Regions from separate parts of the Paenibacillus sp. J53TS2 genome, predicted to be linked through region 4. Evidence: predicted binding sites of a transcription regulator. Region 4 holds the regulator's gene; each other region holds the start of a gene.
What was found. Region 4 encodes Rex, which represses fermentation and respiration genes when NADH is low (regulators of the CRP and FNR family bind a similar motif). Its sites were predicted from a motif close to TTGTGAAATATTTCACAA; they were not measured.
Positions count from the first base shown of each region.

Region 1 (7,938 bases), on a different contig from region 4:
GGTGACTGCTTACGAGGTAGGGCAGTTCGGTATCGAGACCACGATCGTCATGCCGGGTCCGTTTACCCAGGGGACCGACCACTTCCCGAATGCCAGCCGCGCGAGCGATGTTGAGCGGAGCTCGGGTTATGCCGCGTTGGATCCGCTGGTAAAGCGCAACGAGGAAGCGACTTCAGGGCTGTTCACGCCGGGAGTGGATGCGCATCCTAAAGCGGTAGGCGAAGAAATCGCCCGCATTCTTGCTTTGCCGGAAGGCACTCGTCCGTTCCGAAGCGTGGTCGATTTCACCAATGCGGGCGTCGAGGAAGTCAATGAAGCGGCTCGTCGGGCGCAGGAGAATTTCATGAACCGTCTGGGCTTTGGCGAGCTGCTGCACATCAAAACTGCGCAGAGCGCTCAGAATTAATTGATAACAATACGATATAGGAGGAATTTTAAATGATGGATCAATTATTGAATGGGAAAGTCGCATTGGTTACGGGAGCATCAAGAGGCATGGGCCGGAATATTGCGGAGCAATTGGCCCGCAGCGGGGCGAAGGTGGTCGTCAACTATGCCACCCGCCTCGATCAAGCGGAGGAAGTCGTTAAAGGCATTCAAGCTGAGGGAGGGGAGGCCGTCGCCATACAAGCCGATGTCAGCAAGTTGCCGGACTTGGAGAAGCTGTTTCAGGAGACGTCGGATATCTTTGGTCGATTGGATATTTTGGTCAATAACGCTGGAATTATGATTACGAAACCGCTCCAAGACATCACGGAAGAGGACTTTGATCGTCAGTACGCCATCAACGTGAAGGGTACCTTTTTCGCCACCCAGCAAGCTATGAAGCATATGAGCGAGGGGGGACGCATCATTAACTTCTCCACATCCGTAACGGGGCAAATGTTTCCGGCTTACAGCTCTTATACGGCAACCAAGGGCGCAGTGGAGCAATTGACGCGCCAATTGGCTAAGGAGCTTGGACCGAAGGGCATTACGATTAACGCGGTTGGTCCGGGACCCGTGAATACGGAGCTGTTTACGGCCGGGAAAACACCGGAGCAAATCAAAAACGTCGGAAGCATGAACGCTTTCGGGAGATTGGCTGAACCGGAGGACATAACGAACGTGGTCATGTTCTTGGCAAGTTCGGAATCCGGGTGGGTTACAGGACAAACGATTCGCGTCAATGGCGGCTTCATCTGATTTTGGCGAATCACAATTGACAGAATCGTATCATTGTCACTTTAGAACCATTTTGATATAGTAGGAAAAAACGGGGAGGAGGAATGAAATGAGCAACGAGCTGCCTTTAAGCAAAGAACAGATTTTGGACACCGCAGAGCAGGTGCTAAGGCGCTTCGGACCGGATAAAACCTCCGTGCTGGATGTCGCGCGTGCGCTGCAGGTCAGCCACGGTACGTTGTATCGGCATTTCTCCAGCAAAGCCTCGCTTCGCGAAGCTGTGACAGATCGTTGGCTGACGCGAAGCATCGCCGAACCCCTTGCAGACATTGCGAACGGTACGGACGGGAGCTACTCCGTACGATTACGTTTATGGCTGCAAACGCTGATCGGCTGCAAGCGGACCTATGCCAGCGACGATCCCGAGATGTTTGCCATGTATGCGGCCGTTACCGAGGCAGCCGCTGAAATCATCGAAGCCCACCTGGACCATTTGATCGGGCAAATTACCACGATTATCGAAGGAGGCATCCGTGCGGGAGAATTCAAAGCGCTGGAGCCGCGGGAAACAGCTAGGGCGATCTTCTTGGCGTTCCTGCATTTTCACCATCCCGCACATTTTCGCCAATGGACGAATGAGCGGATCGATGCGGATTTCGATGCCGTATGGCGGCTGCTCTTGGGCGGCATCACCAGCGTACCATCGCACTAGTAATCAGCGCAGATTTAAGGGACCCTTTCCGATTTGATCGGAAGGGTCTTTCTTATTATTGCATGATCACAGCTGTTCCTTAAGATGTGTGAAATATTTCACCATATGAAAACGTTATCGTGATCTTTGTTACTTATCCAAGATTAATCGGCACGCTACAATAGACACGGATCTACTTAATAAAGGAGACTAGAACATGGCTTACTATAAACCTGCGCAAATTGCTGACGTAACCGTAGAAAATGGCATCAAAAAAGCGCATAATCCTTTGTTGACCGTACTTATTCTCGGATTTTTGGGCGGGGCGTTTATAGCGCTCGGTTTTTTGCTCGATATTCGCGTCATCAGCAGCGCTCCGGCAGAGTGGGGTAGTTTCGCAACCTTCATCGGCGCGGCGGTATTCCCTATCGGATTAATTCTCGTACTTTTGGCCGGTGGGGAGCTTTTGACCGGCAACATGATGGCTGTGCCGCTAGCACGGATGGCGGGGCGAATTTCCACAGGGGAAATGTTCAAGAACCTCGTCCTCATTACCTTAAGCAATTTTGTGGGTGCTTTATTCGTCGCATACTTTTTTGGACATGTGGTTGGCTTGACGGCCAGCGGACCTTATCTCGATAAACTGGTTGATATGGCCGGCCACAAGCTGGATGATAGCTTCCTGCAAGCATTTGTGTCTGGCATAGGCTGCAACTGGCTGGTTGCGTTGGCGGTATGGCTCTCTTACGGCGCAGACAACATGAGCGGCAAAATACTCGGCATCTGGTTTCCGACAATGGCCTTCGTGGCCATCGGCTTCCAGCACGTGGTCGCCAACATGTTCCTGATTCCGGCGGCTATTTTTGAGGGCTATTTCTCCTGGGGCGAATATTTGAAGAACTTTGTGCCGGTATGGCTGGGCAACTTGACCGGCGGCGCCATCTTCGTGGGAGCGGCATATTGGGCTGCCTATTTGAAGGAAAAAGGGCAAACGGCTGCTCCGGCTGCCGAGCATGCAACAACAACTCCGTCCGCGACGGTAGGCAAAACCATATAACGAGAATAAGCAATCAACAGGCTTTATTAACTGCTTCTCCATTTGGAGGAGCAGTTTTTTTGCTAAAGGGGAGAGTATTAGATCACGGAGGGTGGTATCCGGGCCAGTACATGTTGTTTCGGCCCTTTGCACGATTATCCCGTTGGATCAGTAGGCAAAGAAATTGGATCTGATAATCTTGGTGGAGTAAATAGATCGTAAGGAAGCAGATCCATAGAGCAGCAATAGGTATAGAAACGAATAGGTAGAGCAGCAATAGTAAAGAAACAAGTAGATAGAACAGCGGACGGATAATGAAACTTATGGGTAAAGAAGTTCCGCGTCTAAACAACTCTCAAGGTTCAAGCGTCTCAATCAGGCCGCAATCGCAAAAGGGTGTTTTGGTTGACGTGCGATCAGTTGGCAATAAGAAATTGCAGGAGTCGCCACACACATAGCTAATAATTGCTGACGCATTGCCTTCGTTGAACCAGGCAATTGCAACCTGCGGCGTACGGTGTACTCATTTAGATAAGCCTGCAGATACTTTGGTCCCAAAGCTAAATATGTACTCGTCAGCGACCTCCAAGCGTCTCTCACTACTTTTCGCAAGGGAGAATACAGTTTATAGGCTAGAGGGAACGCATGAATTGTGGATGTTTCGACATCTACATGCTCGTTGATGAAAGCGGCGAGTTCATGACGGGTTGCCCTATTCCCAGTGCCCCGTTTATGTAGTAAAAGGTGAATTTTGATCTGGTCCAGATCTCCTGACTCCGTCACCGTACAACCAGTTACGACTGCCGTAGCAAACGGATTGGGATGCTGACAACGGGACGGATTGGTCCCATATTGATCGGAGTTGACCTTTACGTCTCCGCTCAACCGTTCACGGGCATCAAATTCGCTAACGGCATGGCGTATTTTGTGCAGCATCAACCAAGCGGTTTTGTAGGTGACCCGGATCTCCTGGTGCAGCCGCATTGCGGAGATACCATCAGGAAGCAGAAACAACTCTATCGCCTGGAACCACTTCAACAAGGGCAGATGCGTTCCCTCAAAAAGGGTCCCAACCAAAGGCGACGTTTGATGCCCACAGATGTCACATTCAAATAAAGGAATACGACGGGAGGTTAGGTGGCTGCACCCGGTATGAGCGCATCGAGGGCAGACAAAGCCAGTTGGCCACTTCGCAGCAACCAGCGCATCCATGCAATCTTGCTCACTCGTATAGTGTTTATTGAATAGGTGATGAATCATATCCATATTAACCTCCATATTCAAGCAACCACCCCAGTGAATGAGAATATATGTTCCCCTAATTCCATTATATGCCAAACGCATGTTCGGTGCAAGCTTAATTTTTGCGATAACACAGAATTATTGACTTTCAACCAGCTAACCCCAGGCTCTATCTGAACGAAAGGGATAATCATGAAAAGAGGCGTTCAGGGACTTCAGCATCTTCTATAGAGCCTACCCGCCCATCATACGAATGGAATTTCCCACCGGGGGTTTACGCCGGGGGCCGTTTTTCCTTACAATAGGCTACAGACAGGAGGGGTGGAACATGATCCATGAACCAAACGGGGTGTTTCCCGCGGTGTGCCCGCTGGATTGTCCCGATACGTGCAGCTTGCTGCTCCATAAAGAGAACGGAAAAATCGTTAAGGTGACCGGCAACCCCGATCACCCGATAACGCAAGGCGCGATCTGCAACAAGGTTCGCAATATGGCGGAACGGGTCTACCATCCCGAGCGGGTGCTGTACCCCTTGAAACGTGTCGGAGCTAAAGGTGAAGGGAAATTTGAACGCATCACCTGGGAGGAAGCGGTCCAGGAGATCGCTAAACGCTACAAGGGGCTGATCCTTGAGCACGGACCGGAGTCGATCCTGCCGTACAGTTTTTACGGTAACATGGGGATCCTGAGTGTCGACGGCATGGACCGGCGGTTCTTCAACCGTTTAGGCGCTACTCAGCTACAGCAAGGCATATGCAACTCCGCAGGCAACGCGGGGTGGAGATATACGATGGGGTTTGGCGGCGGGACGAGCCCGGAAGAGACGGTCAAGGCGAAGTTGATTATCGTGTGGGGCGGCAACCTCGTCAGCACGAACATGCACCAAATCACCCTGATCGAAAAAGCCCGCAAGCAAGGCGCGCAGCTTGTGGTGATCGACGTGCATCGGAACCGGACGGGACAGCGGGCGGACTGGTTTATTCCGCTCCATCCCGGCACGGACGGGGCATTGGCGCTTGGGATGATGCATGTGCTGTTCGAGCGTGACCTGGTAGATGACGCGTTCCTAGAACGCTACACGCATGGCCATGCCGAGCTGCGCGAGCATGTGAAGCAGTACACGCCGGAGCGTGTGGCGGCGATCACCGGCGTACCGGCGGAGAGCATTGTGAAGCTGGCCGTCCTGTACGGCGAAACTTCGCCTGCTTACATCCATATCGGCAATGGCCTGCAGCATCACGACAACGGCGGCATGACGGTTCGCACGATCAGCTGCCTGCCGGCGCTTACTGGGCAATGGCTCGTGCCGGGCGGCGGCGCCTTCAAGTCTAACGGCGCTTACGGCAAGATGAATGCGACTGCGCTGGAACGTCCCGACTTGCGACCGAATCCGGGCGCTCGCACGGTGAGCATGAACCAGTTGGGGGATGTGCTGCTGACGTTGGATCCGCCAATCCATGCGTTGTACGTCTATTGCTCTAACCCGGCGGTGGTGGCTCCGGATACAGGCAAGGTAGAGCAGGGCCTTCTGCGGGAAGATTTGTTCACCGTCGTGCACGATCTGTTTCTGACGGACACGACGAAATACGCCGATATCGTGCTGCCGGCGACATCCTCTTTTGAAAATACGGACTTATACAGCTCTTACTGGCATCATTATATTCAACTCCAGGAGCCGGTCATCGCGCCCAGGGGGGAAAGCAAAAGCAACGTTGAAACGTTCAAGCTGCTTGCGGAGGCGATGGGCTTCAAAGAAGAGGCATTCCGCGACACAGAAGAAGATATGATCCGGCAGGCGCTGGAGTTCCGGCATAATCCATATCTCGAAGGCGTCAAGTTGGAGAAGTTAAAGGAGCAACGGGCGGTGAAGTTGAACATGGAGCCGCAGCAAACCTGGCTTGATCATCTGCCGACGTCGTCGCGGAAGATTGAGCTATACTCTGCCACACTGGAGCGGGCCGGGCTGCCGCCATTGCCGACCTATGTACCGCTGGTGGAAGGTTATGACGGCGAGCGCCGTCCCGGCAAGGATACGCCGTATCCACTGATGTTCGTTTCGCCGCCAAACCACAGCTTCCTTAACTCGACGTTCGGCAATGTAGAGAAGCTGACGGCGCTGGAGAAAAGCCCGCTGCTGCAGATTCACCCCGAAGATGCGGCGGCGCGCGGAATTACGGACGGCGATGAAGTCACGGTGTGGAACGACCGTGGCAGCTACGACGTCAAGGCGTCCGTGACCGACAAAATGCTGCCGGGTACGGTCGTCAGCCAAGGGCTATGGTGGCAGCGGGAGGGGGGTGCGCGCACACGCGCTAATGCCTTAACTCCGGGCCGTTTGGCCGATATGGGCGGCGGGGCGGTATTTTTTTCCACCGTTGTTGATGTAAAGCGGCGATAGATGTACTTGCCTGGCCTACACTTTTAGGCGATACTATTGTAATCTGGTAGCAGGAGAGCCCTGTCGGCTCTCCTTTTTTGTACATACGCTGATGTCTTGCAGCAAAGGGGGAGAAAACAATGAGATGGCTGCAGTCCTATCCGCGGGAAGTAAAGGTGTTTCTGGTCGCTAGCTTGATTAGCTCGGCCGGCGGTTCGTTGATGTGGCCTTTGGTCACGATGTTTGTGTTCAAGGTGCTAGGTCGGACCGTGACGGATGCCGGTCTGGTCATTCTGGTTATGTCGGTTGGCGGGATCGCCGGTCAGTTGCTAGGCGGGGCCCTGTATCACCGACTAGGCGTGAAGCGACTCATCGTGGGTGGACTAGCTATGAACGCCTTGTTCCTGCTGCTGCTGCCTTACGGGAGCGGTAACTGGCATTTGTTCATGCTGCTGATGCTGCTCGTTGGTTTCTTCAACGCGACATCGATGCCGGCAATCCAGGCGTTTATTGGCTTTCGTTTCGCGGAGCGACGTGGAGAGCTGTTTAATGTCATCTATGTGGCAAATAATATTGGCGTGGCGTTGGGGACGGCGATCAGCGGGTTTTTGGCGCAGATTTCGTATGACCTCAGCTTTATTTTGAATGGAGTGACTTCGGCTGCATTTGCGTTGTTTTTCTGGTTTTATTTGAACAAGGTTCAAAAAAGCCAAGGCGAGCTGCACGTGCAGAAACGCAAGAAATCGGTGGATGGGCAAAGCGTCTGGTCGCTGCTGCGTATCTACCCCGTCTACCTGTTTATGGGCGTCGGATCGTTCTTTCTCTGGCTCGGGAATTGTATCTGGAATAACGGCGTATCGCCGTTTACGATCTCTCAAGGGATGCCGGAATGGAATTATAGCATTCTTTGGACTTTGAATGGATTGTTGATTTTTGTGGGGCAACCGTTTATTTTGTGGGTGAAACGCACGTTCGCCGGCTCTCCGCAAGCACAAATGACGGCCAGCGCGTTATTCTACATGCTCGGCTACGCAACGATATTGGGCTTCCATACGTATCCGAGCATGGTGGCTGCGATGGTGCTGACCACCTTCGGGGAGATGCTGATCTCGCCGGCCATTCCGTCGTTTATCTCCGATCGGACAGGGAAAGCAGCCCCCTTCTACCTCGGTTTGGTCGGCGGGATGGGTGCGGCGGGCCGGGTTGTCGGCCCTTATGCGATGGGCTTGCTGTTCGACTGGAACGGATTGGTTCCAGTTGCTTGGTTGGCGGTAGGCATTGCGGTGCTGTCGGTCGTCTCGTTCCTGGTACATGCCGCCATGAACCGGGATGACCGTCCGGAGCCATCCGGACTGACGACCTGACAACTAGCTAGAGCTTACGATCTTAAATTAGATGAAGGGATGGATACCATGAATCCTCGTGACA
Region 1 covers NZ_BOSK01000002.1:195,876-203,813, reverse strand. The annotation lists gene KJS42_RS05505 (SDR family NAD(P)-dependent oxidoreductase) at 1-406, shown strand, start outside; gene KJS42_RS05500 (SDR family oxidoreductase) at 442-1,185, shown strand; gene KJS42_RS05495 (TetR/AcrR family transcriptional regulator) at 1,274-1,876, shown strand; gene KJS42_RS05490 (formate/nitrite transporter family protein) at 2,073-2,912, shown strand; gene KJS42_RS05485 (transposase) at 3,267-4,157, opposite strand; gene KJS42_RS05480 (molybdopterin-containing oxidoreductase family protein) at 4,462-6,531, shown strand; gene KJS42_RS05475 (MFS transporter) at 6,651-7,874, shown strand; gene KJS42_RS05470 (GNAT family N-acetyltransferase) at 7,923-7,938, shown strand, end outside.
Region 1: KJS42_RS05490 (formate/nitrite transporter family protein) is a predicted target of Rex. The motif match lies at 1,963-1,980, and genes of this name have one in related genera.

Region 2 (7,938 bases), on a different contig from region 4:
CTCGCCCACTTCTTTCAGGTTCATATCGGGGTGGGCCAAGCGGACCTCGGCAACTTCTCGCAGCTTCTCCGGCAAGTTCTCCAAACCCATTTCCTTCTGAAGCAGCTTGATGTTGTCGATCTGCCGAACGGCAGCGCCGATCGTTTTGTTCAAATTAGCGGTCTCGCAATTCACGATGCGATTCACGGAATTCCGCATGTCACGCATGATCCGCACGTCCTCGAATTTGAACAACGCCTGATGCGCGCCGATGATGCTGAGGAGCTCGATGATTTTTTCGCCTTCTTTGATGTAGAAAATAAACCCTTTCTTCCGTTCGATGCAGCGTGCGTTCAGATGAAACTCATTCGCCAAATCGACTAGCGCCTTGCAGTGCTCCTCGTACATCGAGGCAATCTCCAGGTGGTACGAAGAACCCTCCGGATTGTTGACCGAACCTCCGGCCATAAATGCCCCACGCAGATAAGCCCGTTTACAACAGTTTTTCCGGGTGAGCTCCGGATTAATCCCCGAGTTGAAAATAAACCCTTCGGAGACGATTTTCAACTCCCGTAAAATCTCCTCAACCCGCGCCGGAATGCGGACGATGTAGACGTTGTTTTTCTTGAGGCGCATCTTTTTCCGGACCAGCAGCTCCGTATGAATTTGGAAATGCTTCTTCAGCAAGGAGTAGATCCGCCTTGCGATCGCGGCGTTTTCGGTGGAGATATCCAAAATGATCTTTTTGTTCGAAACCTGCACCGATCCGTTCATCCGGATCAAGGCGGATAATTCGGCCTGCTCGCAGCAGTCCGAGGCTTCGACCATCGTCAGCTCTTTTTTGGTTTGCGCCGCAAATGACAAGGGACTCACCTCTTTCGTAAAATCCAGTTATCAACCAGTTGGTAAATATGATGGCTTAATTTATCAGCGTCATGCCGCAGGTATCTTCGGAACAACACCAACGTATCGGCGATGACCTTGTAACCTTGACCCGTCACGTTATCCCAGTCTACCTGGACGGGCTTAGCACCTTTCTCTGCGTAGAAATCCTGAACCTGCGGCGGAATTTCGCCGTCATTCACGATCACGTAGTCAAACAAATGCTTGCCGACATGGTTATACACTGCCTGCAAATGGTCGCTGACCGTGTAATCGTCCGTCTCGCCCGGTTGGGTCATGACGTTGCATATGAATATTTTGATCGCAGAAGTATTCTCCAATACGGCCTCCGCCAGCTTCGGTACGAGTAAGTTAGGAATGATGCTGGTATACAAGCTGCCCGGTCCGATCAGAATCGCGTCGGCCTCCCGGATCGCCTCAACGGCCTCCGGCAACGGCTCGACTTCCTCCGGTTCAAGGAAGATACGCTTAATTCGGCCCCGCACTTCGGGAATCTTCGATTCCCCGGTCACGATCGTGCCGTCTTCCATCTCCGCATGCAGCACCACCGCCTGACCGGCAGCGGGCAGTACGCGCCCACGCACGGCAAAGACACGGCTGAGCTCGCGAACGGCCGTCACAAAATCGCCGGAAATGTCTGTAATCGCGGCCAAAATCAAATTGCCCAAACTATGGCCGGCCAGCCCCGAACCCGAGGCAAACCGGTAGTTCAACATATCCGACAGCAGCGGCTCGACGTCGGCCAGCGCGGTTAATACGTTTCGGATATCGCCGGGTGGCGGCATTTGCAGTTCGTTGCGCAAAATCCCGGAGCTGCCCCCATCGTCGGCTACGGTTACGATAGCCGTGATATCGAGCGGTTTCTCTTTCAACCCGCGAAGCATGACAGACAATCCGGTGCCCCCGCCCATCACGACGATCCGCGGAACTCTGTTCTCCTTAGCCCGATGTATCACTTGGTTCACCTCTTAATGAGGGTTCAAAGGAGATCGGATTCTCCTTCTGAATAGCCTCTATACTTGCAGGGGAGCTAGATTAACGGTCTCGACCCTCGTCGCGATGACTCACGCGAACCGTTTCCGTTTCGCTGACGCCGAGCATCCGACCGAGGTATTCGGCAATCGCAACCGAGCGGTGTTTCCCGCCGGTGCAGCCGATCCCGATGATCACCTGGCTTTTCCCCTCTTTATGGTACTGCGGCAACAGAAAATGCAGCATATCCAGCAGTTTGGCCAGGAACGTTTGGGTCTCCGGCCACTTCATAACATATTCATATACATCGCTGTCTTGTCCCGTGTGCGGACGAAGCTGCTCGATATAATGCGGATTCGGCAAGAAGCGAACGTCGAACACCAGGTCAGCGTCGATTGGGATGCCGTATTTGAATCCGAACGAAGTAATATTTACCGATAAATTGCTGCTCTCCAGATGTGAGAAGCGGGAAATGATCTTCTCCTTGAGCTGCGCCGGCTTCATGTTGCTGGTATCAATCACCTGGGTTGCCGACATCCGCAATTCATCCAGCATTTTACGCTCCAGCCGAATGCCGTCGAGCGGCATACCTTCTGGGGCTAGCGGATGACGGCGGCGGCTTTCCTTATACCGCTGTACGAGAATCGAGTCGGTGGCATCGAGGAACAGGATTTCACACTTGATGGTGAAATGTTCCTTAATAAAGCTAAGCGACTCCGACAGCGCCGTGAAGAATTCCCGGCCACGCAAGTCGATGACGAGCGCGACCTTGGCGATTTTCCCTTTGGACTGCTCAATCAATTCGGCGAATTTGGGAATCAGCACCGGAGGCAAATTATCCACGCAAAAAAATCCGAGATCTTCCAGACTCCGTACGGCCAGCGATTTACCTGCCCCCGACATGCCCGTGATAATGATCAGATTGGCGACCGAACCTGTTTCCTTCTCCGGCATTGTTGTTCCCTCCTCGCGAAATTCTCCTTGTCCCATGTTCTTTTTTTCTCCTCAGAAAACCATTAGCCTGACCTGCTTGAACGTCACTGATCCTAACGGACCGTAATGACCTTATTGGCCGATTTTCCGGCGGTTTCCCGCTGTAACGGACCTCAGAGACCTTATTGGGCTCGTAGGTCGGCCATTTCGCTGCATTTGCCTGAAATAGGGTCTCCTCAGTCCGTTAGAATCCGCAATGGGTCTGCAACGGACGAATAGCATCTCTGGTGTCCGTTAGCCTGCAGGTATACATCGCACTGACTCAGCTTCGTGATGGAAAGACGACTTTTTGAACTTCCTTAATAATTAGGAGCGGAGGAAGAGGCCGGCGGCGCCAACCATCCCCGCATCGTTGCCCAGCGTAGCCGGTACGATTTGCATGCCTCTTTGCACCGGCTCCGGCGTCAATTTGGCGAATACGCTGCGGACTTCGTTAAACAGAATGTCGCCTGCTTTGGATACCCCTCCACCGACGATAAACAGTTCTGGATTCAGAACGACCGCAACCGCCGCCATCGATTTGCCCAGATAATAGGCTGCACGGTTCACGATACGGATCGCCGCCTCGTCACCGGCTTTAGCCGCATCAAAGACGTCCTTGGCCATAATGTTCTCCACATGCGACAGCGACGTCCGGTCCCCGCGTGCCACGGCATCCTTAGCCATACGGATAATGCCCGTAGCCGAAGAGACGGTCTCCAGGCAGCCCATTTGTCCGCAGCCGCAGCCGATCGCTTCCAGGTCCGGAACGACGGACATATGCCCAAGCTCGCCGGCCATCCCGGAGAACCCTTGATAAATTTTACCGTTCATGATGATGCCGCCGCCAACGCCAGTGCCCAGCGTGTAGCATACGCAGTTCTCGATTCCTTTGCCGGCTCCGCCCCAGGCTTCGCCCAGCGCCGCCACATTGGCATCGTTGTCTATTTTGATCGGCTTGCCCAGTCGCTGTTCCAAAATCTCACGAATCGGGAAATCCTTCAAACCTACATTCGGCGCCAAAATAATAATCCCCTCGCGGACATTCGTAAACCCAGCCACGCCAGCGCCTACCCCCGCGACCTGCTCCCAGGCGAACGGCGATTCTTCCACGACGCGCCGGACGTACTTCTCGATGTTCGCGACGATCGTATCCGCGCCCTTATCGACTTCGGTTGGGCCTTCATACGTATGAAGAAGTTGACCTTCTTCATTGCAAATGCCAACCTTGACTGCCGTACCGCCCAAGTCAACGCCAATGTAGATTTTTTCAGACATTTTCACAAGCCACCTTTTTCTTAAATAATAGATAATTTACGTGTCCATACGTGCAAAAAGGCCATTCTCTATCCATCACCACGCTGACCGCGCCATGACTGAAAACGCCTTCGCAAGTAGTTTACTCCTACGTACCAACTATAAGCGAACCCTTCGGTTCGGTCAAGAGAAGGGGGGAAACGGCAATCCCAGTAACGATAAGGGATTTTGCGTAAATGACGTAGATCACAGACAGGTGGATGCGACCCCAAAACCCACTAATTCCCTTTGACCTCGTCACCTCAACAATGCCCATAAAAAAACCGGCATTCGCAATACGAATGCCGGGGGTATGTCGCGTGCCGTGCGGATTTAGGATAGAATCCGTTTTTGCCCTTCCAACTCACGAATGGGAGCGATATTCTGCGTGAATTCTAGCGTTCCCAAATAACGGCCATCTTCGCTGCGAACGGCAAAATAGCGGATGTAAACGAATTTGTCCTTGATCGGAATCCAGAAATCCTCGGCATCCTTCCGCCCTGCTTTGAAATCCTCCAACAATTGGTTGACGACATGGACGCTTTGCGGCGGATGGCAATTTTGCACGGTTCGACCAATGACCGCCTTCGTCCGGGCAAATATCCGTTCCTTACCGTGAGAGAAATAACGGACGACATCGTTCTCGTCAATAAACGTCAAATCGACCGGGAGATGGTTCATCACCGCCTCCAGCTGCTCCATCGACAGAATGCCGGTTTCGAATTTGACGAAGCCCTGCGGGACTGCCGTCCCCTCTGGGGCGGTTCCCCCGGCTTCGGCCGCAGTTCCTCCCGATTCGCCGTCTGAAGGCTGAAGCGGCACACGCTCCGGAATCCATTCGTGCTCCGGTGCCGTCAAGCAGAAGCCAATTTGTTCGCTTTCCCTGGCGATGCTGACCCATTCGTCTTCCGTTAACTTCTCAAGGGCCATCGGCAGCAAAATATTCTCTTCTTTAAAGATCATTTCGTTGACTTCCTTAATGATCCGTTCGAGATCCAGGAGGATCGTCTCCTGATCTGCGCTGCCGTTCGCCAGCTTGCCCTTTGTTTCCTTAATCATCATGCGAATTCCGTCATCAATTCCCCACATCACCTTCGTCGGTCCGTAGACGCCGTACTTCTCCAAATACGGGAACAGCAGGTTTTCTTTGCGGCTGTAGTGCTTATCCAGGTCCAGAAGCAGGCTTAAATCCTCCAACAGCTTGAATACCAGCTCCTCGCCGGCTTCCCTCCGGTACTTGTCGAGATGCAGCCGCAGCTTGAAATTGACCAGTCGCTCGATCTCTCGGTTTTCCTGCTTAAAGGTGTGCACCGGATGGCCTGGCTGTTCCTCCGGCTTGGACGAGCGGTGAATATCTTCAATCGAGCCCTTAAATATCGCCGTATGGACCGAGCACAACCGCTGCACCTCCTCAACGGGGATGCCTTCCTCTTCCATCAGCGCATGCTCCATCGCGGAGATTTCCGATACGGTCACGTCGCCGACCGCCGCTTCAAACCGCGCCTTTACTTCGTCTACGCTCTTGCCCTGATGCAGCTCTTTAATGATTTCTTTCAGCAGTTGCTGACGCCGGTTCAGTTCCGGAGCGCCAAACTCCCGATTATTGATCAATTCACTCATGGTCCAGTCCCTCCTTATAGGGTTTAACTTCTGTCTCTTCCGACTCTCTCGCTGATAACCATTCTCAAGAACAAGGTAGCACAGGGAAAATCGCCGACTTGTGATTGCAATCACAAATATTCCGAGCGAATCATGGTTCCTCCCGTTTCTTTTTTCTCCGTCTTTTGCCAAAATAGAAGGAGGAGGAATGCCATCATGCCTATAACAAATTTGCTATATATTGAAGACGATCTCGAAATCGGCGAATGGGTCAGCACAAATTTGCAGGAGCGCGGTTACGCCGTTACCTGGCTGAAGAGCGGGGAACAAGCCGTGGAGAAGGCTGCCGAGTGCCAGCTGGTCATTCTCGATGTGATGCTTCCTGGCTTGGACGGCTTCACCATAGGAGGACGTTTAAAGCAGCAGTACCCTGAGCTTCCGGTGCTGATGCTGTCGGCCCGAACCTCAATCGACGACAAGCTGCAGGGGCTCAAATTCGCCGACGATTATTTGACGAAGCCGTTCCACCCCGACGAGCTGGCGGCCCGGATCGAGGTGCTGCTGCGCCGCAGCGGGGGTTCCACCGACCCGGAGCCGCTGCGCCTTAAACATTTGCTTGTGTATGAAAAAGAAAATCGGATCATCGATCAGAACACCGGCGAAGAAATCGTGTTGACCGGTAAACAGTTTCATATTTTTGCCTACCTGCTGCGCCATCTCGGGCAAATCCTGACCAAAGAGCAGATCTACGAAGCGGTATGGAATGAACCCTATCTGGACGGGGACAAAACCTTGATGGTCCATATCCGCCACCTGCGCGAGAAGCTGGAACGCGATCCCGCGAATCCCGAAGTCATTGAGACGATTCGCGGGATCGGGTATCGGGTGAGAGCATGAGATTCCGTCCGGTTCGCAAGTTCCGCAAATCGCTGCTCACGAGATACGTGTTGATCCTGGTAATCGCTTTTGTCTTCATCCCCGTTCTTATTCCGGTTAGTTTTTTCGCGTCTTGGAGTATCAATTTGCTGATGAATCCGGGACATTTATGGCAACAAACCAAACGCCCCTACGGGACGGGTATGGACATCGAGACCACTTGGCACCAGGCTGCCGCCGGGCTGAAAGGAGCTTCTGTCGAAACCATCGACGGGAAACTCAAGGAGCTGAAGAAGCGTTATCCCGACGCCGCGCTGTATTGGGTCGACACAGCCGGACAAACCCGTCTGCAGCTGCCGGAACAGGGAACGGTGCCGAAGCAGTGGTCCCTGGAAGACACCATCGCCTTCATGAAGCAACGCGTGGACGCCGACCCTTTTACGGTCGTCGCTTTCATTGGCGGGAACGAACGGGCCAAGCAGGGCTTCATGGTACTGGAGCTCCCGCGTAAATTTATGGTGATCCAAGATGTGGACCGGCAAAGCGACAGCCGTTTCTACGGCGTTTTTTTAGCGATTCTACTGGGGGCGTTCGTGCTGCTGTCCTATCTGTTCTTCAGCGATATTCGCAAACGGCTGCTGCGACTGGAGGCCGGCATGACCCGTCCGGGCCCCGATGGGCTTCCCTCTCTTATCCATGAAGGGCGACCGGACGAAATCGGCCGGTTGGAGCAAGCTTTTAACCACATGGTATTCGAACTGAAGGACAGCCGCCAGCGCGAAAGCGAGGAAGAAGAACTGCGCAAGAGCCTGATCAGCCATTTATCGCATGACCTGCGTACGCCGCTGACTGTGCTGGGGAGCCATTTGTATTCGCTCCGCCAAGAGTCATTAAGTGATCAGGGCCGGCAATCGCTGACTTTGATGGAGACCAAAATCAGCGATTTGTCCGGCCTGATGGACCATCTATTATCGTATAACCTGCTCTCCAGCGGGCGTTATGCCATGTCCTTGGAGCGGCTTGATGTTATGCGGCTGGTAAGGGAGAGTGCCGCCGCCTGGTATCCCGTTTGGGAGAAGGCCGGGATCACGGCCGATGTCGAGTTGCCGGAGCAGCCGCTCTACTGGAACATTGATGCCCAGGGCTTCCGCCGCGTGCTGGATAACCTGTTCCAGAACCTCGTACGGCATGCGGGTTCCGGACGTTATGCGGGGATTACAGTAGAGCCTCGTGGCGATGCTATAGCCCTCGTGATCGGGGACCGCGGCCCTGGGATGGAGTCCGCTTCAGCCGCTGTAGGAGCTGGGCTAGGCCTGCAGATCGTCGATCTGCTGCTGCGGG
Region 2 covers NZ_BOSK01000005.1:32,086-40,023, reverse strand. The annotation lists gene whiA (DNA-binding protein WhiA) at 1-843, opposite strand, end outside; gene KJS42_RS12630 (gluconeogenesis factor YvcK family protein) at 849-1,793, opposite strand; gene rapZ (RNase adapter RapZ) at 1,918-2,808, opposite strand; gene KJS42_RS12620 (ROK family glucokinase) at 3,154-4,104, opposite strand; gene KJS42_RS12615 (DUF438 domain-containing protein) at 4,456-5,742, opposite strand; gene KJS42_RS12610 (response regulator transcription factor) at 5,938-6,618, shown strand; gene KJS42_RS12605 (sensor histidine kinase) at 6,615-7,938, shown strand, end outside.
Region 2: KJS42_RS12615 (DUF438 domain-containing protein) is a predicted target of Rex. The motif match lies at 5,841-5,858, and genes of this name have one in related genera.

Region 3 (7,938 bases), 190 kb from region 4:
TTCTTCAATAATGACCGCTTGCTCGGATGCACAAATCATGCCGTTGTCGAACGTTTTGGAAAGGATCAGGTCGTTGACCGCTTGATCCAGGTCTGCGCTCTTTTCAATGAAGCAAGGAACGTTACCAGGGCCAACACCCAGTGCCGGTTTGCCGCAGCTATAAGCGGCTTTAACCATTGCGGATCCGCCGGTAGCCAAGATGCAGGCGATGTCATGGTGATTCATCAGAGCGTTCGTGCGATCCATGGAAGGATTTTCGATCCACTGGATGCAATCGGCCGGTGCGCCGTGTTTAACGGCAGCTTCGAGCAATATTTTAGCGGCTTCCGTACTGCAGGCTTGAGCGGATGGATGGAAACCGAAAATGATCGGGTTACGTGTTTTGATGGCGATCAGAGATTTAAAGATGGTGGTTGACGTTGGGTTTGTCACCGGGGTAATCCCCATGATGATTCCCACGGGTTCGGCGATTTTTTGGAAGTTGTCGTAAGGACTATCTTCGATTACGCCTACCGTTTTATCGTACTTGATGCTATGCCAGATGTACTCCGTCGCAAACATGTTTTTGATGATTTTGTCCTCGTACACCCCGCGGCCCGTTTCTTCAATCGCCAGTTTCGCGAGATGCATGTGTTTGTCGAGCCCCGCCAAAGCCATGGCTTGCACGATATTGTCGATTTGCTCTTGATCCATGCTCATGAAGGCTTCGGATGCTTTCTTCGCCTTGTCGATCAAAGTTTGAATGTAATCTTGCGCGGTTGCCTGTGCTTTTGGAGCCACTTCGTTTTTAACGGCCATCTCTCTCATCCTCCTAAGTGGTTTAAGGATTTTGCCTGCAGGTACGGGTGATCAATGTCTCGTGAAAAAATTCACTTGCAAGCTAACCCTTATGAAGCTTGTGTGCTTCTCTTTATGTCTTGATCATAGCACAGGGGATGGTCTTTGTATAGTGAATTATTTCACATACTTTAAAAAAGTTGAAAGTTTTCACTTGCCATGATTTTATTTTCATATATACTTTACATTGTGTGAAAATTTTGAATTGATTTTTGTAAGCCCAAGCCTGTTATTGTGCGCATTACATAGCGCATTTCTACCATCTGACAAAGTGAATTTTCTCACAATGTTGAAATTTCGACACTTTTTCAGGCTTTACGGCCCCCAAAAAACCGAAAAAACGTTATATAATTAATTTAAAATTTTCAGAAAAATTTGGAGTACAAAGGGGAAATCGATGATGAGTGAAATTTTAAATGCCACCCTGCCCCGCGGTAATACGAGCTGTTTTACAGAGCAAAACTTCAATCGCCTTCTCGTTACGATGAAAGACAAAGCATATCCCGAGGGGACGCATTTGTTCTGGGAAGGTGACTTTTCCGATAAACTGTTCTACATCAAGCGCGGCCGCGTGAAGTTGACCAAATCGACAGATGAAGGCAAGGAATTGATCCTTTACATGTATGGTCGCGGCGACATGGTCGGTCAGGCCGATCCGTTCTTCAGCACGAAGCACAGCTTCACCGCCGAAGTCATCGAAGACTGCGAAATCGGCGTCATCGAGCAAAAGGATCTGGAAATCATGATCTGCCAGCATTGCGATTTCGCCATCGATTTCATGAAATGGATGGGAATCCATCACCGTTTGACCCAGACGAAATTCCGTGATTTGATGATGTACGGCAAACCAGGCGCATTGTGCTCGACACTGATTCGCCTTAGCAATACGTATGGCGAACAACATGGAGACACGATTCTTATCAACAAGAAGATCACTCACACCGACTTGTCCAACATGATCGGAGCAACGCGCGAGAGCGTCAACCGCATGCTGAGCGATCTGCGCAAGAAAGACGCGCTGGAGTACGAGAACGGCATGATCGTGATCAAAGACCTGGTGATGCTGCAGGATATTTGTCACTGCGAGCTATGCCCGAACGAAATTTGCCGTATCTAATTGCCCGCAGCTTCATCACCAATAGACGCTAGTGCTAGCGTATCGAACCGTCCCTTCTTTGGTTGGACGGTTTTTTGCTTTGTTCTTCTTCATATAAAACAAAGCAAATCCCCCAAGCCTCGTCTATGATAGACGAACTTGGGGGATCATTCTCAGCTCCTGTTATGTCCTACGCCTTCTTGCGCACAGGCGAAATGAACCAATATGCCATACCGACAAACACGGCGCCGCCAACCATATTGCCTAGTGTAACCGGCACCATGTTGTGCAACCATCCAGCGACCGTAACCGTATCCGGATGATTCGGTAGCAGCAGCGACAAGCTGAGCAAAGTCATATTGGCCACGCTATGCTCGTACCCGCTCGAGATAAACGCATAGAGGCACCACCAGATCAAGACGAGTTTGGCGATATCCTCCTTGGCCCGGTTCGCCATCCAAAGTGCCAAGCAAACAAGCCAGTTGCATAGAATCCCGCGAAAGAACAGCTCTGTCACCGGAGCCCCCATCTTCTTGGCGGAAGCGGCAAAGATCAAATGCTCCGGCGCGGCCGTCTTAAACAAACCGCTGCCGACGATTAACAGGCAAAGCACCAACGCACCTGCCAGGTTGCCTAGAAAAACAAGAGTCCAGTTCTTCGCCGTATCGCCAACCGTTGTCCGCTTCGCGAGCGTACTAGCCGTAAAGAACATATTATTGCCGGTGAACAGTTCGGAGCCAGCAAACACAACCAACGTCAGGGCCAGCCCAAAGGACATCCCCATCAGCATCGTCTGATATGGCGATTTGACCGCAGCCAACGGCCCACCGATGCTAAAGATCAAAATGATGCCCAACCCGACATACGCCCCTGCCAGCATGGCCGACACGAGATACCGTGGCAGACTTTCGTTCATCTTTTCTTTTTTCTTGACGGCCGCTTCCACGATCGCTTCCACGTTTTGCGTAAACATTTGTGTTCCTCCCCCATATGAAGCCTGCCTTGCTTTCAAAAAAAGCGCGGCGACCTCTCGATCACCGCGCTTCAGTTCATCCCGCTACGCTTGCTGCAGCACCGCTGCGGCAACGAAAACCTGTCCCTCTTCCACCTTGACCGGAAACATCGTCACCTGGCCGGTATCCGGCGCTTGAACCTGTCCGGTGGTCAGGTCGATTTTCCAATCGTACAATGGATCATACAGATAATGACCCGAAACGATGCCCTCGGCCAGCGGTCCGCCCTTCGGATGGGGATTCTGGTTTAATGCCGCAAAAATGCGACCATCCGACGTACGAAACACCGCGATCGACTGACCGGCCAATTCCACCACCCGACCGATCTGTGGCAGGAACTCCTCCAAGGCGCCCACAGGGTAAAACGTATCACCACTCAACTCCATCTTCATGCTTGATAACCCCTTTCGCTTTAGACGCTACATTACAGCTGGTTGCTCATTTCCAACGAATGATACAATTTACCGCGTTGATCATCGTCGTTCAGCACTTTTTGCCAAGGATCCGTCACTTGAGTCAAGGCAAATTCAATCCGTTCCATCAACGCCTTGCGGTTCTCGGTGTCGTCGACGACAACCGAGCGAATGTGCTCGAGCCCCATCCGTTCCACCCACTCCGACGTTCTCTCCAAGTAGTTGCCGGTTTCACGGTAATATTGCATGATTGCACCGCACAGCTCGATCAGTTCCTCATCGGTTTTTACCTTGCATAGCGAATCCGCCAAGCGCGCCTTGATCCCGCCATTGCCGCCGATAAAGATTTCCCAACCGCCATCATTACCGACGATACCGATGTCCTTCGTGCACGATTCGGCGCAGTTCCGCGGGCAGCCGTTAACCGCCATTTTGAATTTGGCCGGGAAATCAAGCCGTTCGAATTTACGCTCCAGCAGCGCGCCCATACCCATCGAGTCCTGAGTCCCGAAGCGGCAGAATTGCGAACCAACGCATGTTTTGACCGTACGCAGCGATTTGGCATAAGCATACCCCGACGGCATATCCAGCTCTTCCCAAACTTTCGGCAGATCTTCTTTCTTCACCCCGATCAAGTCGAGCCGTTGTCCGCCCGTGACCTTCACCACTTTGACATCGTATTTCAAGGACACGTCGGCGATTTTCTTCAGGTCTTCCGGGGTTGTTACGCCGCCGTACATCCGTGGTACCACTGTGTAAGTGCCGTCCTTCTGGATGTTGGCGTTCATCCGTTCGTTGACGAAACGCGAAGCCTTCTCATCCTCGTGCGTATCCGGGTAAATCATGCCCAGATAGTAGTTGATGGCGGGCCGGCATTTCGAGCAGCCTTCCGGTTGCGACCATCCGAGTACGTTCATAACCTCTTTGGTGGTCTGCAGCCCTTTCTCCTTAATTTCCGCAACGATCTCATCGCGGCTCAGCGTCGTACAGCCGCAAATCCCCTGTTTCGCCGTTTGCGTGAAGCCGTCTCCAAGTACATATTGCAAAATTTGCTCCACGACCGGTTTACACCCGCCGCAAGAACGGGTCGCCCCGGTGCATGCCTTAATCTCGTCCACCGTCGTCATGCCTTGATTCACAACACAATCCACGATCGTACCCTTGGTAACCCCGTTGCAGCCGCAGACGATTTCCTCGTCGCTCATCGTTTCGACCGAGGCCTTCTTCTTGGCTCCGCCGCCGCAGCAGCCTCCACCCATCAGCGACTCGTACAATTCGTCGGTCATCTCTGCGCCTTGTTTGATCAGCTTCTGCAGCTCGGCCGAATCCGTGATATCGCCGAACAGCACCGCACCTACCAGCTTGCCATCCTTCAGCAAGATTTTCTTATACGTGCGCTTCCAATCGTCCTTGTTCGCGATGACCGTATGTTCCGGCCCGTCGATGAATTCGCCGGTCGAGAAGACGTCTACGCCGGAAATTTTCAGCTTGGTCGATACGACCGAACCTTCATAAGGTGGAGTGTCTACGCCGCTGATATGCTTGGCCATCACGTTCCCCTGCTCGAACAGCGGTGCGACCAGACCGTAACAGATTCCGCGGTGCTCGGTGCACTCACCAACGGAATAGACTCCCTCCAGCGAGGTTTGCATGTAGTCGTTGACCACGATCCCGCGATTCACTTCCATTCCGCTGGCCTTGGCAACGGCGACATTCGGTTTGATCCCTACCGCCATAACAACGAATTCCGCCGGAAGCTCCGTGCCATCCGCGAACCGCAGCCCGCGTACCCGGTTATCCCCTAGCAACTCCGTCGTTTGTGCGCCCATCTTGAACTTGATGCCCTGACGCTCCAATTCCGCTTGCAGCATGCCTGCCGCTTGATGGTCCAACTGGCGTTCCATCAAATCTTCCATCAAATGTACGACCGTCACGTCCATGCCAAGCTGCACAAGCCCCTTGGCCGCTTCCAAACCGAGCAAGCCGCCGCCGATCACGGCCGCCGTCTTATAAGTGTTGGCCGCTTGCAGCATTTGCTCACAGTCTGCGATATCGCGGAATCCAACGACTCCCTCCTTATCACTGCCCGGAATCGGCAGAATAAACGAAGTCGAGCCGGTAGCAATCAACACTTTATCGTACGGAACGCGTTGCCCGTTATCGGCCACAACCTCTTTGGCCTCCGCATCGATCCGCTCGACCGTGGTCCCCATATGCAGCGTAATTCCATGTTCTTTATACCAATTCAAATCATTCAATACGATATCATCCATCGTTTTGCTGCCTTCCAGCACATACGACAGCATGATCCGGTTATAGTTCGGATGCGGCTCACTTCCGAAGACCGTAATGTCAAATTTCGTAGTCAACTTCAGGATTTGTTCCACGGCGCTGATGCCGGCCATTCCGTTCCCGATCACGACCAGTTTCTCTCTGTCCGTTCCCATATTCGTAATGCCTCCTCCTATAAATACCTAGATCTCTAGTGTTTTTACGATAGTTCAATTTTTAAGTGATACTCTTAGTATAAATTTAAAATTGTAGATACCTTGTGATTACATTCACATTAATTGTGAAAGAATACACAAACTTTTGTCATAACTATTTTCATGAACCTATTGAAAAAATCCGCAACCCCGGTTATGACCAGGATTGCGGATTCCATAAGTTTTGTCGAGTACCTACATCTATTTCTGCTTTAAGACAATTTCCACATTGTCCTGTGGCTTTAATCTCATATCCAGCCCCGTATCCAGCAGCTTCTTTCCGTTCACCTTCAGGATCCACTGTTCGTTTTCTTGGGGAGTATACCCGCCGACCGACACGATGGATTTGTTGGTGGGACTAAACTGAACGATGCCGCTGCGTTTCAGAAGATCCCTGACCGTCGTGTTATCGTCGTATTTATTGACGTAATACTTCTTCTTCGGACTGCCCCCATCGATAATCAATAGCAAGGACGCTTGCTGCGGGATCGCTTCAAAGCTATCGACCGTCTTGACATAGACGAGCAGCTTGTCGCCAATCTTCAACTCATGATCCCAGTCGCTCGGATCCAGCTCTTTGTCATTCAACTGCGTTCCCCACTCCAGGGTAGAATCCAGCGACACTTCCCCAACCGATTGGATTGCCGATTGATCCTCCGTGAACCTCACGATCCCACTGCTCTCCAGCGCATGCCGTGCCGTTAGCCCAGCCATATAATCGTAATGCAGGCTGCGCGTCACATCGGGGATAAAGGTACCCCCGTCGATCGTCAACGTGATGTCGTGGGGTTGTTCTTTGTCGGTTCTCTGTGCTTCCGCCGGTGCCGGTTGATCCGTAATTTGGCCTTGGGCGCAAGCCGTCACGATTATTGCTATTCCTGCCATCCATCCAACAAGCCATCGCCATCTCTTGTGCATTGCCGCCCCCTGCCCTTCTCCTATCATTGTCCCAACCCGGGCAATAGAATATTCCTTATCTTAAGGATACCGGACAAGGCGCAGGTTCTCAAATTTTATCCAAACGGCGGCTCGCGGAAGCGAAAGACTACTTATTCCGTGTATCTTGGGAATAACACGTTATTTTCAAGATGTACATGCGTAAAGGTCATTCCCTCCAACTCCTCCAGGCGCGCGTAAGTCAGACGGTACGTCGTGCAGGCATGAGCCGGCGGTTGAAAATCCCCGGTGAGCTCGCGCAGCTGTTTCAAAATATTCCCTGCACCGTCATGCTCCGATTCCAAATCGGCAATCGCGCCCTGCAGTTTTTCGAGCACTTCCGGTTCGCGGCCTGCATCCCAGTTGAGCATCTTCGGAAATACCTCGGCCTCCTCTTTGTCACTGTGCACCAACAGCTCACGCCGCAACTCGCCGAACAATCGGGCCACCTCTAGCAGATGAGGATCTATTTCACCGTGAACGCGCGAGACCTTCGTCACGTATTTTTGAATTTCCGGGAGCTCCTCCCGTAAATAACGGTGATGTTTGCCTACGATATGTTCAACCAGGTCCGCAGATGACGCTTGAAGCCAGCCTTCTTCTCCTCCTGTATGCGGATGCTCAGCCAACATACGGTTCAAGTCCTCCAGCAACAGCTCTACCGGAACGCCGCTTTCTTCCGCCGACTCGGTAATCGGACGGTTTCCCCCGCAGCAAAAGTCGATTTTCCGTTGCCGGAAATAATCCGCGGCTTTTGGAAACCGCAGCACGATATCTCGAACTTTATCGGTCATTTGAAATTCTATTGGATTGATATCCATTTCTAAAACCTCCTGAAATAATGAAGTCAAGCTTACCTCTTCACCATACTTCACGAGGTACACCTGCTTGGTGATTGCGCTCACTTCGCCATAAACCTGGTTGCCTTATAAAATAAAAAGGCCCCCTGTCTCAGTGAACTGCACCCCGTCAAGTAGACAGTATAAAAAATAAAAGCTCAATTAGGCGGCCTTGGTCCTATACTCCATCGGACTGAGGCCGTTTAATTTTCTCTGTGATCGTTCGTAATTGTAAAAGTGGATGTAGTCATCAATGTCGTTCTTCAACTGGTCAAAAGTTCGGTAAGTATGCAAATAAAATTTCTCGCATTTCAATGT
Region 3 covers NZ_BOSK01000004.1:28-7,965, reverse strand. The annotation lists gene adhE (bifunctional acetaldehyde-CoA/alcohol dehydrogenase) at 1-798, opposite strand, end outside; gene KJS42_RS10055 (Crp/Fnr family transcriptional regulator) at 1,238-1,954, shown strand; gene KJS42_RS10050 (formate/nitrite transporter family protein) at 2,124-2,906, opposite strand; gene nirD (nitrite reductase small subunit NirD) at 2,991-3,338, opposite strand; gene nirB (nitrite reductase large subunit NirB) at 3,371-5,806, opposite strand; gene KJS42_RS10035 (hypothetical protein) at 6,047-6,763, opposite strand; gene ric (iron-sulfur cluster repair di-iron protein) at 6,895-7,602, opposite strand; partial or broken gene KJS42_RS10025 (IS3 family transposase) at 7,783-7,938, opposite strand, start outside.
Region 3: nirB (nitrite reductase large subunit NirB) is a predicted target of Rex. The motif match lies at 5,930-5,947, and genes of this name have one in related genera.

Region 4 (7,938 bases):
CCCATGCGCATCGCCTCGTCGATCTCTTCTGCAGATGCGACACCTTCACCTAGTACATGCAGCGCTTCATTGATCATAACGCAAATAATCCGGGAAGTAACAAAGCCCGGGGATTCGTAAACCATGATGCCGCGTTTCTCCACGACCTCTTCCACGAAGCGTTTCGTTTCTTCAAACGTGGCATCCGATGTTTTCAGACCGCGGATAATTTCAACCAGATTGATTTTGGCAACAGGATAAATAAAGTGCATGCCGATGACGCGCTCCGGATATTTCGTTCCGCCGGCGATCTCGGTTAAACTGAGCGTTGATGTGTTGCTCGCCAAAATGATGTTGCTTGGACAAACTTGATCCAGCTGTGTGAATACCTCTTTTTTGGCATTCAAATCCTCCGAAATGGTCTCGATCACCATATCGCAGGTTCCGAGTTCGGCAAAATGCGTAACTTTATGGATACGGGATAAGATCAGTTTCTTCTCCGCTTTCGTGATTGCCCATTTCTCGAGCTGTTTATCCAGACTCGTTTCGATCATGCTGTAGGCATGCTCCAATTTATCGGCTGTCTCCTCCACGAGCAGCACGTCAAGTCCTTTAGCCGCTAGCATTTCGCTTACGCCCTGACCCATTGTGCCGCCGCCGATGACACCAATTCGTTTGTAGTTCATGGTCCTCTCGCTCCATCCTTTCATTATCTGTACATAATATGGTTCCCCAGATGTCGAATCATACATCTTCTAACATCCAACATATAATAATATCTTAGCACGAAGAAAAAGTAAAAAAAAATAACCGGCATCATGAATTATGCCGGTAAATCGACGCTGTCACGAAATTGACAACGGAATTGCTCGCCGGAAAGGCGCTCTTCCTTGAATAAGAGATCAAGCGATTTGTCGAAGACTGCAGAATGTTGCTGCAGCATTTCTTTTGTTTTTGCTGCAAGATCGTCCAAAATTCGTGTATTTTCGTTCATCAACACCTCGGTGGTCACCATGTCCATGTTGACGATTCCTAACGATGTCAGGCCAGACGTCATCATCGTGTGCACGATCTTCAAAGCCTGCTCGAAGTCATTGCTCGACCCCGTACTGCGGCCACCGTAATAGATTTCCTCCGCGGCCGCCCCAGCCAAGGCAATCATAATTTGGCCTTCCAAATACGATTTCGTATACAAATACTTCTCATCCTGCGGGTTATGGCGAACATATCCAAGCGCTCTCCCGCGCGGACTTAACGCGACTTGACTAACGCTGCCCGGCGCAACAACCTCAGCGGCAATAGCATGGCCCAGCTCATGAATCGCGACGCGACGTTTCTCTTCCTCGGCGGCCTGTCGGTCTGTCTTCTCCCCCATCAGCACTTTATCGATAGCCATCGATAAATGACCTTGGGTAATTTGATCGACCTCATCACGCATCGCGTAAATCGCCGCTTCATTCATCACGCTTTCCAGCTGTGCGCCGGAGAAGCCATACGATTCCTCCGCGATTTTGTCCAAGTTGACGCCCTCTTGCAGCGGTTTGTTGGCCGCGTGCAGTTCGAGGATATGACGGCGGCCCTTCTTATCCGGCAGATCGACTTGAATATGCCGGTCAAACCGCCCTGGACGAAGCAAAGCGCTGTCCAGCATTTCCTTACGGTTCGTCGCGGCAATCAGTAGAATCCGCGGCGTATCGGAGGAATAAATGCCATCCATTTCCGTCAACAGCTGGTTTAACGTTTGGTCGTACTCGCGTTGCTGCCCGCCTTCTCTTTTTCCTCCGATCACTTCGATTTCGTCAATGAAAATAACTGCATTTTCCTTGTTTTCCTTCGCCGCGCGGGTTCTCGCTTCCTTAAACAAATCACGAATCCGACTCGCCCCAACGCCGACATACATTTCAACGAATTCACTGCCCGAAGCCGCGACAAACACGGCATTAGTGTAATGTGCCGCTGCTTTCGCGAGCAAAGTTTTCCCGGTTCCCGGAGGTCCCGTCAGCAAAATCCCTTTGATCGGGCGAATGCCGAACTTGCTGATTTCATCTTGTCGCACCATAAAATCCAGCGCTTCCCGAAGCTCCTGCTTTGCACTTTCCTGTCCGCCGATCTGCTCGAAGGTTAGCTTTGCCAGGCCGCGCTTTTTGTGCTTCCGTCCCCCGGCTGCTCCGATCGTAATCCCGCCGCTACGCATTTTGATCGCCGTAAACAACGCGCCAAACAGCACCATAGCTACGACAAGCGGAACAACATTAACACCGGTCACTGCCAAGAATACGATAAGGACCGGAATAAATCCGATGGCTGCTTCGATCATCCATTTACGCATTCGGCCATGCCCCCATTCGTTCCGGTGTACGCGGCAAAATAACAAATTTACTGTATTGACCGTCCGTCAAAGTAATATAGACGTTTTTCTCGTCCATTTCCGCTGTAGCCGTCAGTTTGTCGTTTTCCTGTTCCATTTGCTTTAGAGCCGCGGTAATTTGCGTATATTGCTTGTTTTCCATCGCTTGCGCGACGGTGAACAACGCGTTCTCCCACAACAGGTCCAATGTCGGCGAAGAATGATCCTCCACGTCTAGCTTCAACGTACGGTTGCCGATTTGGTCCTTCCCGTTCTGTTCAATCTGCCGAACTAGCGCGCCAAGATCGGTCCCCGGCTTTAAACTCAGCTTCAGCGCCAACTCATCAGGTTTGATATCCATTTCGACTTGATTTACACCATCCACACTTTTTACGATATTCTCCAGCGGACGTTCAATCGCCCATTGCCGATACAGGAACCATCCACCAAACAACACAAGGACGGAAATAGCGATGCTTGCAGCAATTGGTCCAATACGCAGTTTCACGTGATGTCCCCCTTATCTATAATAATCATCTCTGTAGTATATCAACCCGTCTATCAAAACTACAAATATGAGTATATCACATCGTATATCAAATATCGAAGGAAAGTGTGAAGATATTTAAAATTTGAAGCTAGCAGTTCTACCCCGAAATGCTACAAATTCTCAAGCATCACTGGCAAGCGGTTGATATTTTCCGCCAGCCACTTCATCTCCCTGGCGAAGCGCGCGGGAGGCGCGCTATGTGGATCCATCTGCCCATGAATCCACCAGACACATTCCATGTACCACAGCATTTGCAGGGATGTCGTTAAGTACCCCGTCTCAAATGGGGCTTCTACCTCCTGTCGATACCCTTCCATAAATGCAGTAGCCAGAGTCAGGTCCAAGTGATCGCTAAACGCACATGACATCACAGCTCGAGCAACATCGAGCCGGGGATAATCATAATTGAAGCGATCGAAATCCAAGACCGCAGCCACAGAACTCTCGTTAAACAGCAAATTGTCCATCCAAAGATCCCGATGCGCCCACCCCGATGCAATCTGTTCAAATCGTCCCAGGTCAACGTTTTCCGTTGCAATGCGTTGCGTTTCAATCTCACTCGACAATAAGAGGTTGCCGCTGCGAAGAGCTTGCTCCTGAAGCGTAATCCAATGCTCCAATCGCTCCTCGCGAGCGGGAGGGCAAAACAAGGCGGATTCCTTCCGTCCCAACGTCCCGTCATTCAAAAACCGATGCATTTGGCCTGTGACCCGTCCTAAATCATAGACTTGATGGATGTTGGCTTGTCCCGGCGGAACCAGTAGTCCCTGACAATACCCCATTACAATGAACTTTTCACCACTGTCCGACTCAAGCATCCTATTCCCGTTCGAGGTAAGAAGCGAAGGGCACGGAAAACCAAGTTCACTTAATCGCATTTGTTGCGATAAGGCCAATTGCAACGTTTCGGGCCGATAGGACTTAAACCGCTCCCTATTATATTGCTTAAGCACAAATTCACCGAAATCCGTGGTAATTTTCCATTTATAATTTAACCAACCTCTTTTAATAGGAATAGCCTGCCGGATTGGACTAGAAAAATGATGGTTAAACGCTTGTTTCAAGTCTTCCCACACCTTATTCTCTTGCCCTGCAGGATCGAGCAACTCCATGCCTTTCCCTCCTTACAAAAAAACGGTCTCGCCATTCAGGCTTTTCGCCTAAACCTCGAAACCGTTTATTAGGAATATTTCTATTTACGACGACCCGTCAGCGATTCGGCAGGGTGAACACTTCCGGTAGCGGTTCGCCCGTTGTAAAACTGAAGAACCGATAATAGTGGTGGTCCTTCTGTTTGTAGAACAGCTGCCAGACCAGTTGGTTATTGTAAATGCCCGGCAGCAGACGGACAACCTGGATACCCGGCAACGTCTGTTTGATGATGGCTCGAACCTGATTCTCGGACTTCCCTTCCGATAGCAATCGCACCTCAGGGTCCTGTCCTTCTCGGAGCCAAACCATCATTTTACGTCCGGATTCGTCTTCCCCCTGCACGACCCAGGTGACTTCATCCCATACCGACTTCCACACCTCGTCTCCCTGGACCAGGTCCGTCTCCTGCTTCGCCTGTTGAACGGCCTCTCTTTCGGCTCTCCACGTATCCTCATGAATGTATAGATAAAACCGGTGGAGACCAAGGAGCACGATCAACAGGATCACGATGGACAGCAGAATCCATTGGGTTCGCTTCCTCAACCTTCTCTTCCTTTCCTATCCTAGCGTATTACCGTGCCAGCAGTCCCTCGAACGCAGCTTGAGCGTCGTGCCGAATACGCTCCTCATCAAGCGTCAGGCAAGCCCCGTGTTTGACGACCTGTTTGCCATTCACCCAAACGTGTTCGACGTCTTTTGGTCCAGCAGAATACACGGTGTGCGAGATGAAATCCGTTCGCGGCAGAAAATGAGCCTGCTCCGTGTTCAAGGCGATGAAATCCGCCTTCATGCCAGCCGCAAGCTTCCCGGTGTTCGGCAAGAAGACCGACTTCGCGCCGTACTCCGTCCCCATCTTGAGTGCTTCTAGAGCCGGAATCGCCGTCGGATCCCCGGATACGCCTTTATGAATCAGCGCGGCCAAACGAATCTCCTCCAGCATGTCCAGGTTATTGTTGCTGGCTGCACCGTCAGTACCCAGCGATACCACGACTCCCTTCTTCAGGAGCTCCGGTACTCTGGCAACGCCGCTGGCCAACTTTAAGTTGCTACCCGGATTATGAGAGACGGTAACGCCATGAGAAGCCAAGACCTCGATTTCCTCGTCCGTCAAATGTACGGCATGGGCGAGCAGCGTCGGGCGGGAGAACATGCCCAGCTTCCGCAGGTGCTCTACCGGGCGAACGCCGTAATCGTTCACGTTCTGCTCCACCTCGGCGCGTGTCTCCGACATATGCGTATGCATCGGTAGATCGAGATCGTGGGCGGCTTGTACGAACTTCTCGATGAAAGCCGGCGGACAGGTATATGGCGCATGAGGCGACATCATCGTCGTGATGCGTCCTTCCGCTTTACCGTGCCAATTCTGGGCAAACGCGATCGCTTCTTTAAGCTTCTGATCCTGCTCTTCCGGCGAGCATAGCCCGATCGCTCCGCGCATCAGTACGGCGCGAATGCCGGATTCCTCGACAACCTTGGCGACTTCGTCCATCTGATCGTACATATCCAAGAACGTGGTCGTACCGCCTTTAAGCATTTCCAGTACGGACAGCGCCGTTCCGGCATAAACGTCAGCAGCGGTAAACTTGGCTTCCATCGGCCACATTTTCTCCTGCAGCCAGGTTTGCAGTACCATGTCATCCCCATAACCGCGCAACAGCGACATCGCCGCATGACCATGGGTGTTAATCAGTCCTGGCAAAAATAACAAGCCTTTGCCGTCAAACGTTTCGGCGCCTTCCACGCCTTCCGGGCGCTCTTCTCCGATATAGGTGATCGAATCGCCTTCAACAAGCATATATCCATGAATCACGGGGCGATTGGTCTCCAGTACGGCAAACGTCCCGTTCTTAATTAACCATTTACGACTCATACGTTGGCTTGTTCCTTTCCATCCTCCAGATAATATGCCAAGCTAAGCAGGTCTGTAGTGAAATCGGCCGCATGAATCCGCACTTCCGACGGCACCTTGAGAATCGTTGGCGCGAAGTTCAGGATGGCTCCGATCCCGGCCGCAACCAGCTCGTCTGCCACGCGCTGGGCTTCTGTGTCAGGTACCGTTATGATCCCAATACGGATATTATTCGCTCGTACCGTAGCTACCAGCTCCTCAATCGGTTGAATCGTGATGTTGTTGATTTGGGTACCGATCTTTGCTGGCGATGCGTCGAACACGGCGACGATTTTCATATTATCCTTCAAATAAGCATTATAATTCGAAAGGGCTTGCCCTAGATTACCGGCACCGACTAACGCCACGTTAATTTGCTGGTCCAGGTTGAGAATCTGTTGAATCTTCTCGATTAGGTAAGCCACGTCATAGCCGATCCCCTTCCGACCAAAATCGCCGAAATACGCTAAATCCTTGCGGATTTGCGCGGGATTCAGATCCAACTTCTGGCCCAGCTCCTGCGAGGAGACCGTGGGGACCTCCCTGCGGCTGAGTTCGTTCAAGAAACGCAGGTAAACCGGCAGTCTGCGGACGACGGCGTCCGAAATTTTTTCTGACTTCATGCTTCGTTTCCCCCTATTCTTCAATGCGATCAATAAAGCGGTTTAGGCTTCGGGATTCAACCATTCCGAGATGCGAGGTACCATTTGATTCATCGGCATATGCTCCATCTTCGGTCCGGGCAAAGAGTATAAAAAATACTTCCCATAGTAAGACTCCAGGATACGGGTATCATAAACGATTACGATGCCACGATCCTGCGAGGAACGGACGAGTCGCCCGAATCCTTGCTTGAAGCGGATAACCGCCTGCGGGACGGATAACTTCATAAATGGGTTTTTCTTCTCCCGCTGCAGTCGCTCACTCTTGGCTTCCACCAGCGGATGGTTCGGCGGTTGAAAAGGCAGCCGCACGATCGCTAAACTTGTCAGCGCCTCGCCGGGGATATCTACCCCTTCCCAGAAACTGCTCGTCCCCAGCAGCACCGATGCATTTTGACCCTGGAAGCGCCGAGTCAGCTTGGTACGGCTACCGCTGTCCATCCCTTGCCCGATGACGGTGATCCCCTGCGCCGAGAGCAACTCTTTCAGCGGGTCATACACCTGTCTCAGCATCCGGTAGGACGTAAACAGCACCAGCATGCGGCCTTGCGTAGCCACCGCGGAATCTGCCAACGACTGCACCAACGTGTTAATGAAGTGATCATCTCCCACGCTGCCCTTTACGCTCGGAAAATCACGTGGAATGACTAAGAGTGCCTGGTCCCGGTAATTAAACGGAGATGGCAACATCGACGTAATCAACCGTTCCTCTTCCGCCGCCTCCGTCAGACCCAACTGCTCGATCATATATTGAAACGACTTATCGACTGACAATGTCGCGGAAGTCATAACGACGCTTTTTTTCCGATCGAAGAAAAATTCCTTCAACTGGGCGCTAACGTCAATCGGCACCGCGTACATTTGCAGCGAGCGGCTGCGGTAATTCCCGTTGGCTTCCATCCAATAAACCGTGTCTTCGCTTTCCAGCTTCATGAAGAACCGCAGTGATTCCCGTTCTCCAGCTAAATCCTTAAACAAGCCGCTGATATCGGTAAGCAGGCTTTCCGCAGCATAATCATCCTGCTCCTCCCGAATCTCAGACATGAGACGATCCCCTTTGCGAAGCACGTCGCCCAGACCCACGTAAATCTGGTTTTCGAGCGCGGTCAGTGTCTCCCAATCCTTCGGCTTTCGGGTCGGCAGCAGCCGATATACGAATTGCCCCGGATCGCCGGGGGCCGCATCGCTGCGATCCGGCATCAAGCTGAACAGCAGCTCGCTGAGCTTGTCCCAGCTCTCTTTCACATCCACCAACGTTGGGTAGATGCCATCGATCACTGCGCACCATTCCGCAGCTTTCTCCGCGGACGACGCATCTATCGAGCTCCGAAGATTAGCCAACTGCCCTGTCTTGCTGTCT
Region 4 covers NZ_BOSK01000004.1:186,665-194,602, reverse strand. The annotation lists gene KJS42_RS11025 (3-hydroxyacyl-CoA dehydrogenase family protein) at 1-665, opposite strand, end outside; gene KJS42_RS11020 (AAA family ATPase) at 803-2,308, opposite strand; gene KJS42_RS11015 (hypothetical protein) at 2,301-2,834, opposite strand; gene KJS42_RS11010 (phosphotransferase) at 2,987-3,988, opposite strand; gene KJS42_RS11005 (cell wall elongation regulator TseB-like domain-containing protein) at 4,086-4,571, opposite strand; gene KJS42_RS11000 (amidohydrolase) at 4,600-5,898, opposite strand; gene KJS42_RS10995 (redox-sensing transcriptional repressor Rex) at 5,895-6,563, opposite strand; gene dinG (ATP-dependent DNA helicase DinG) at 6,582-7,938, opposite strand, start outside.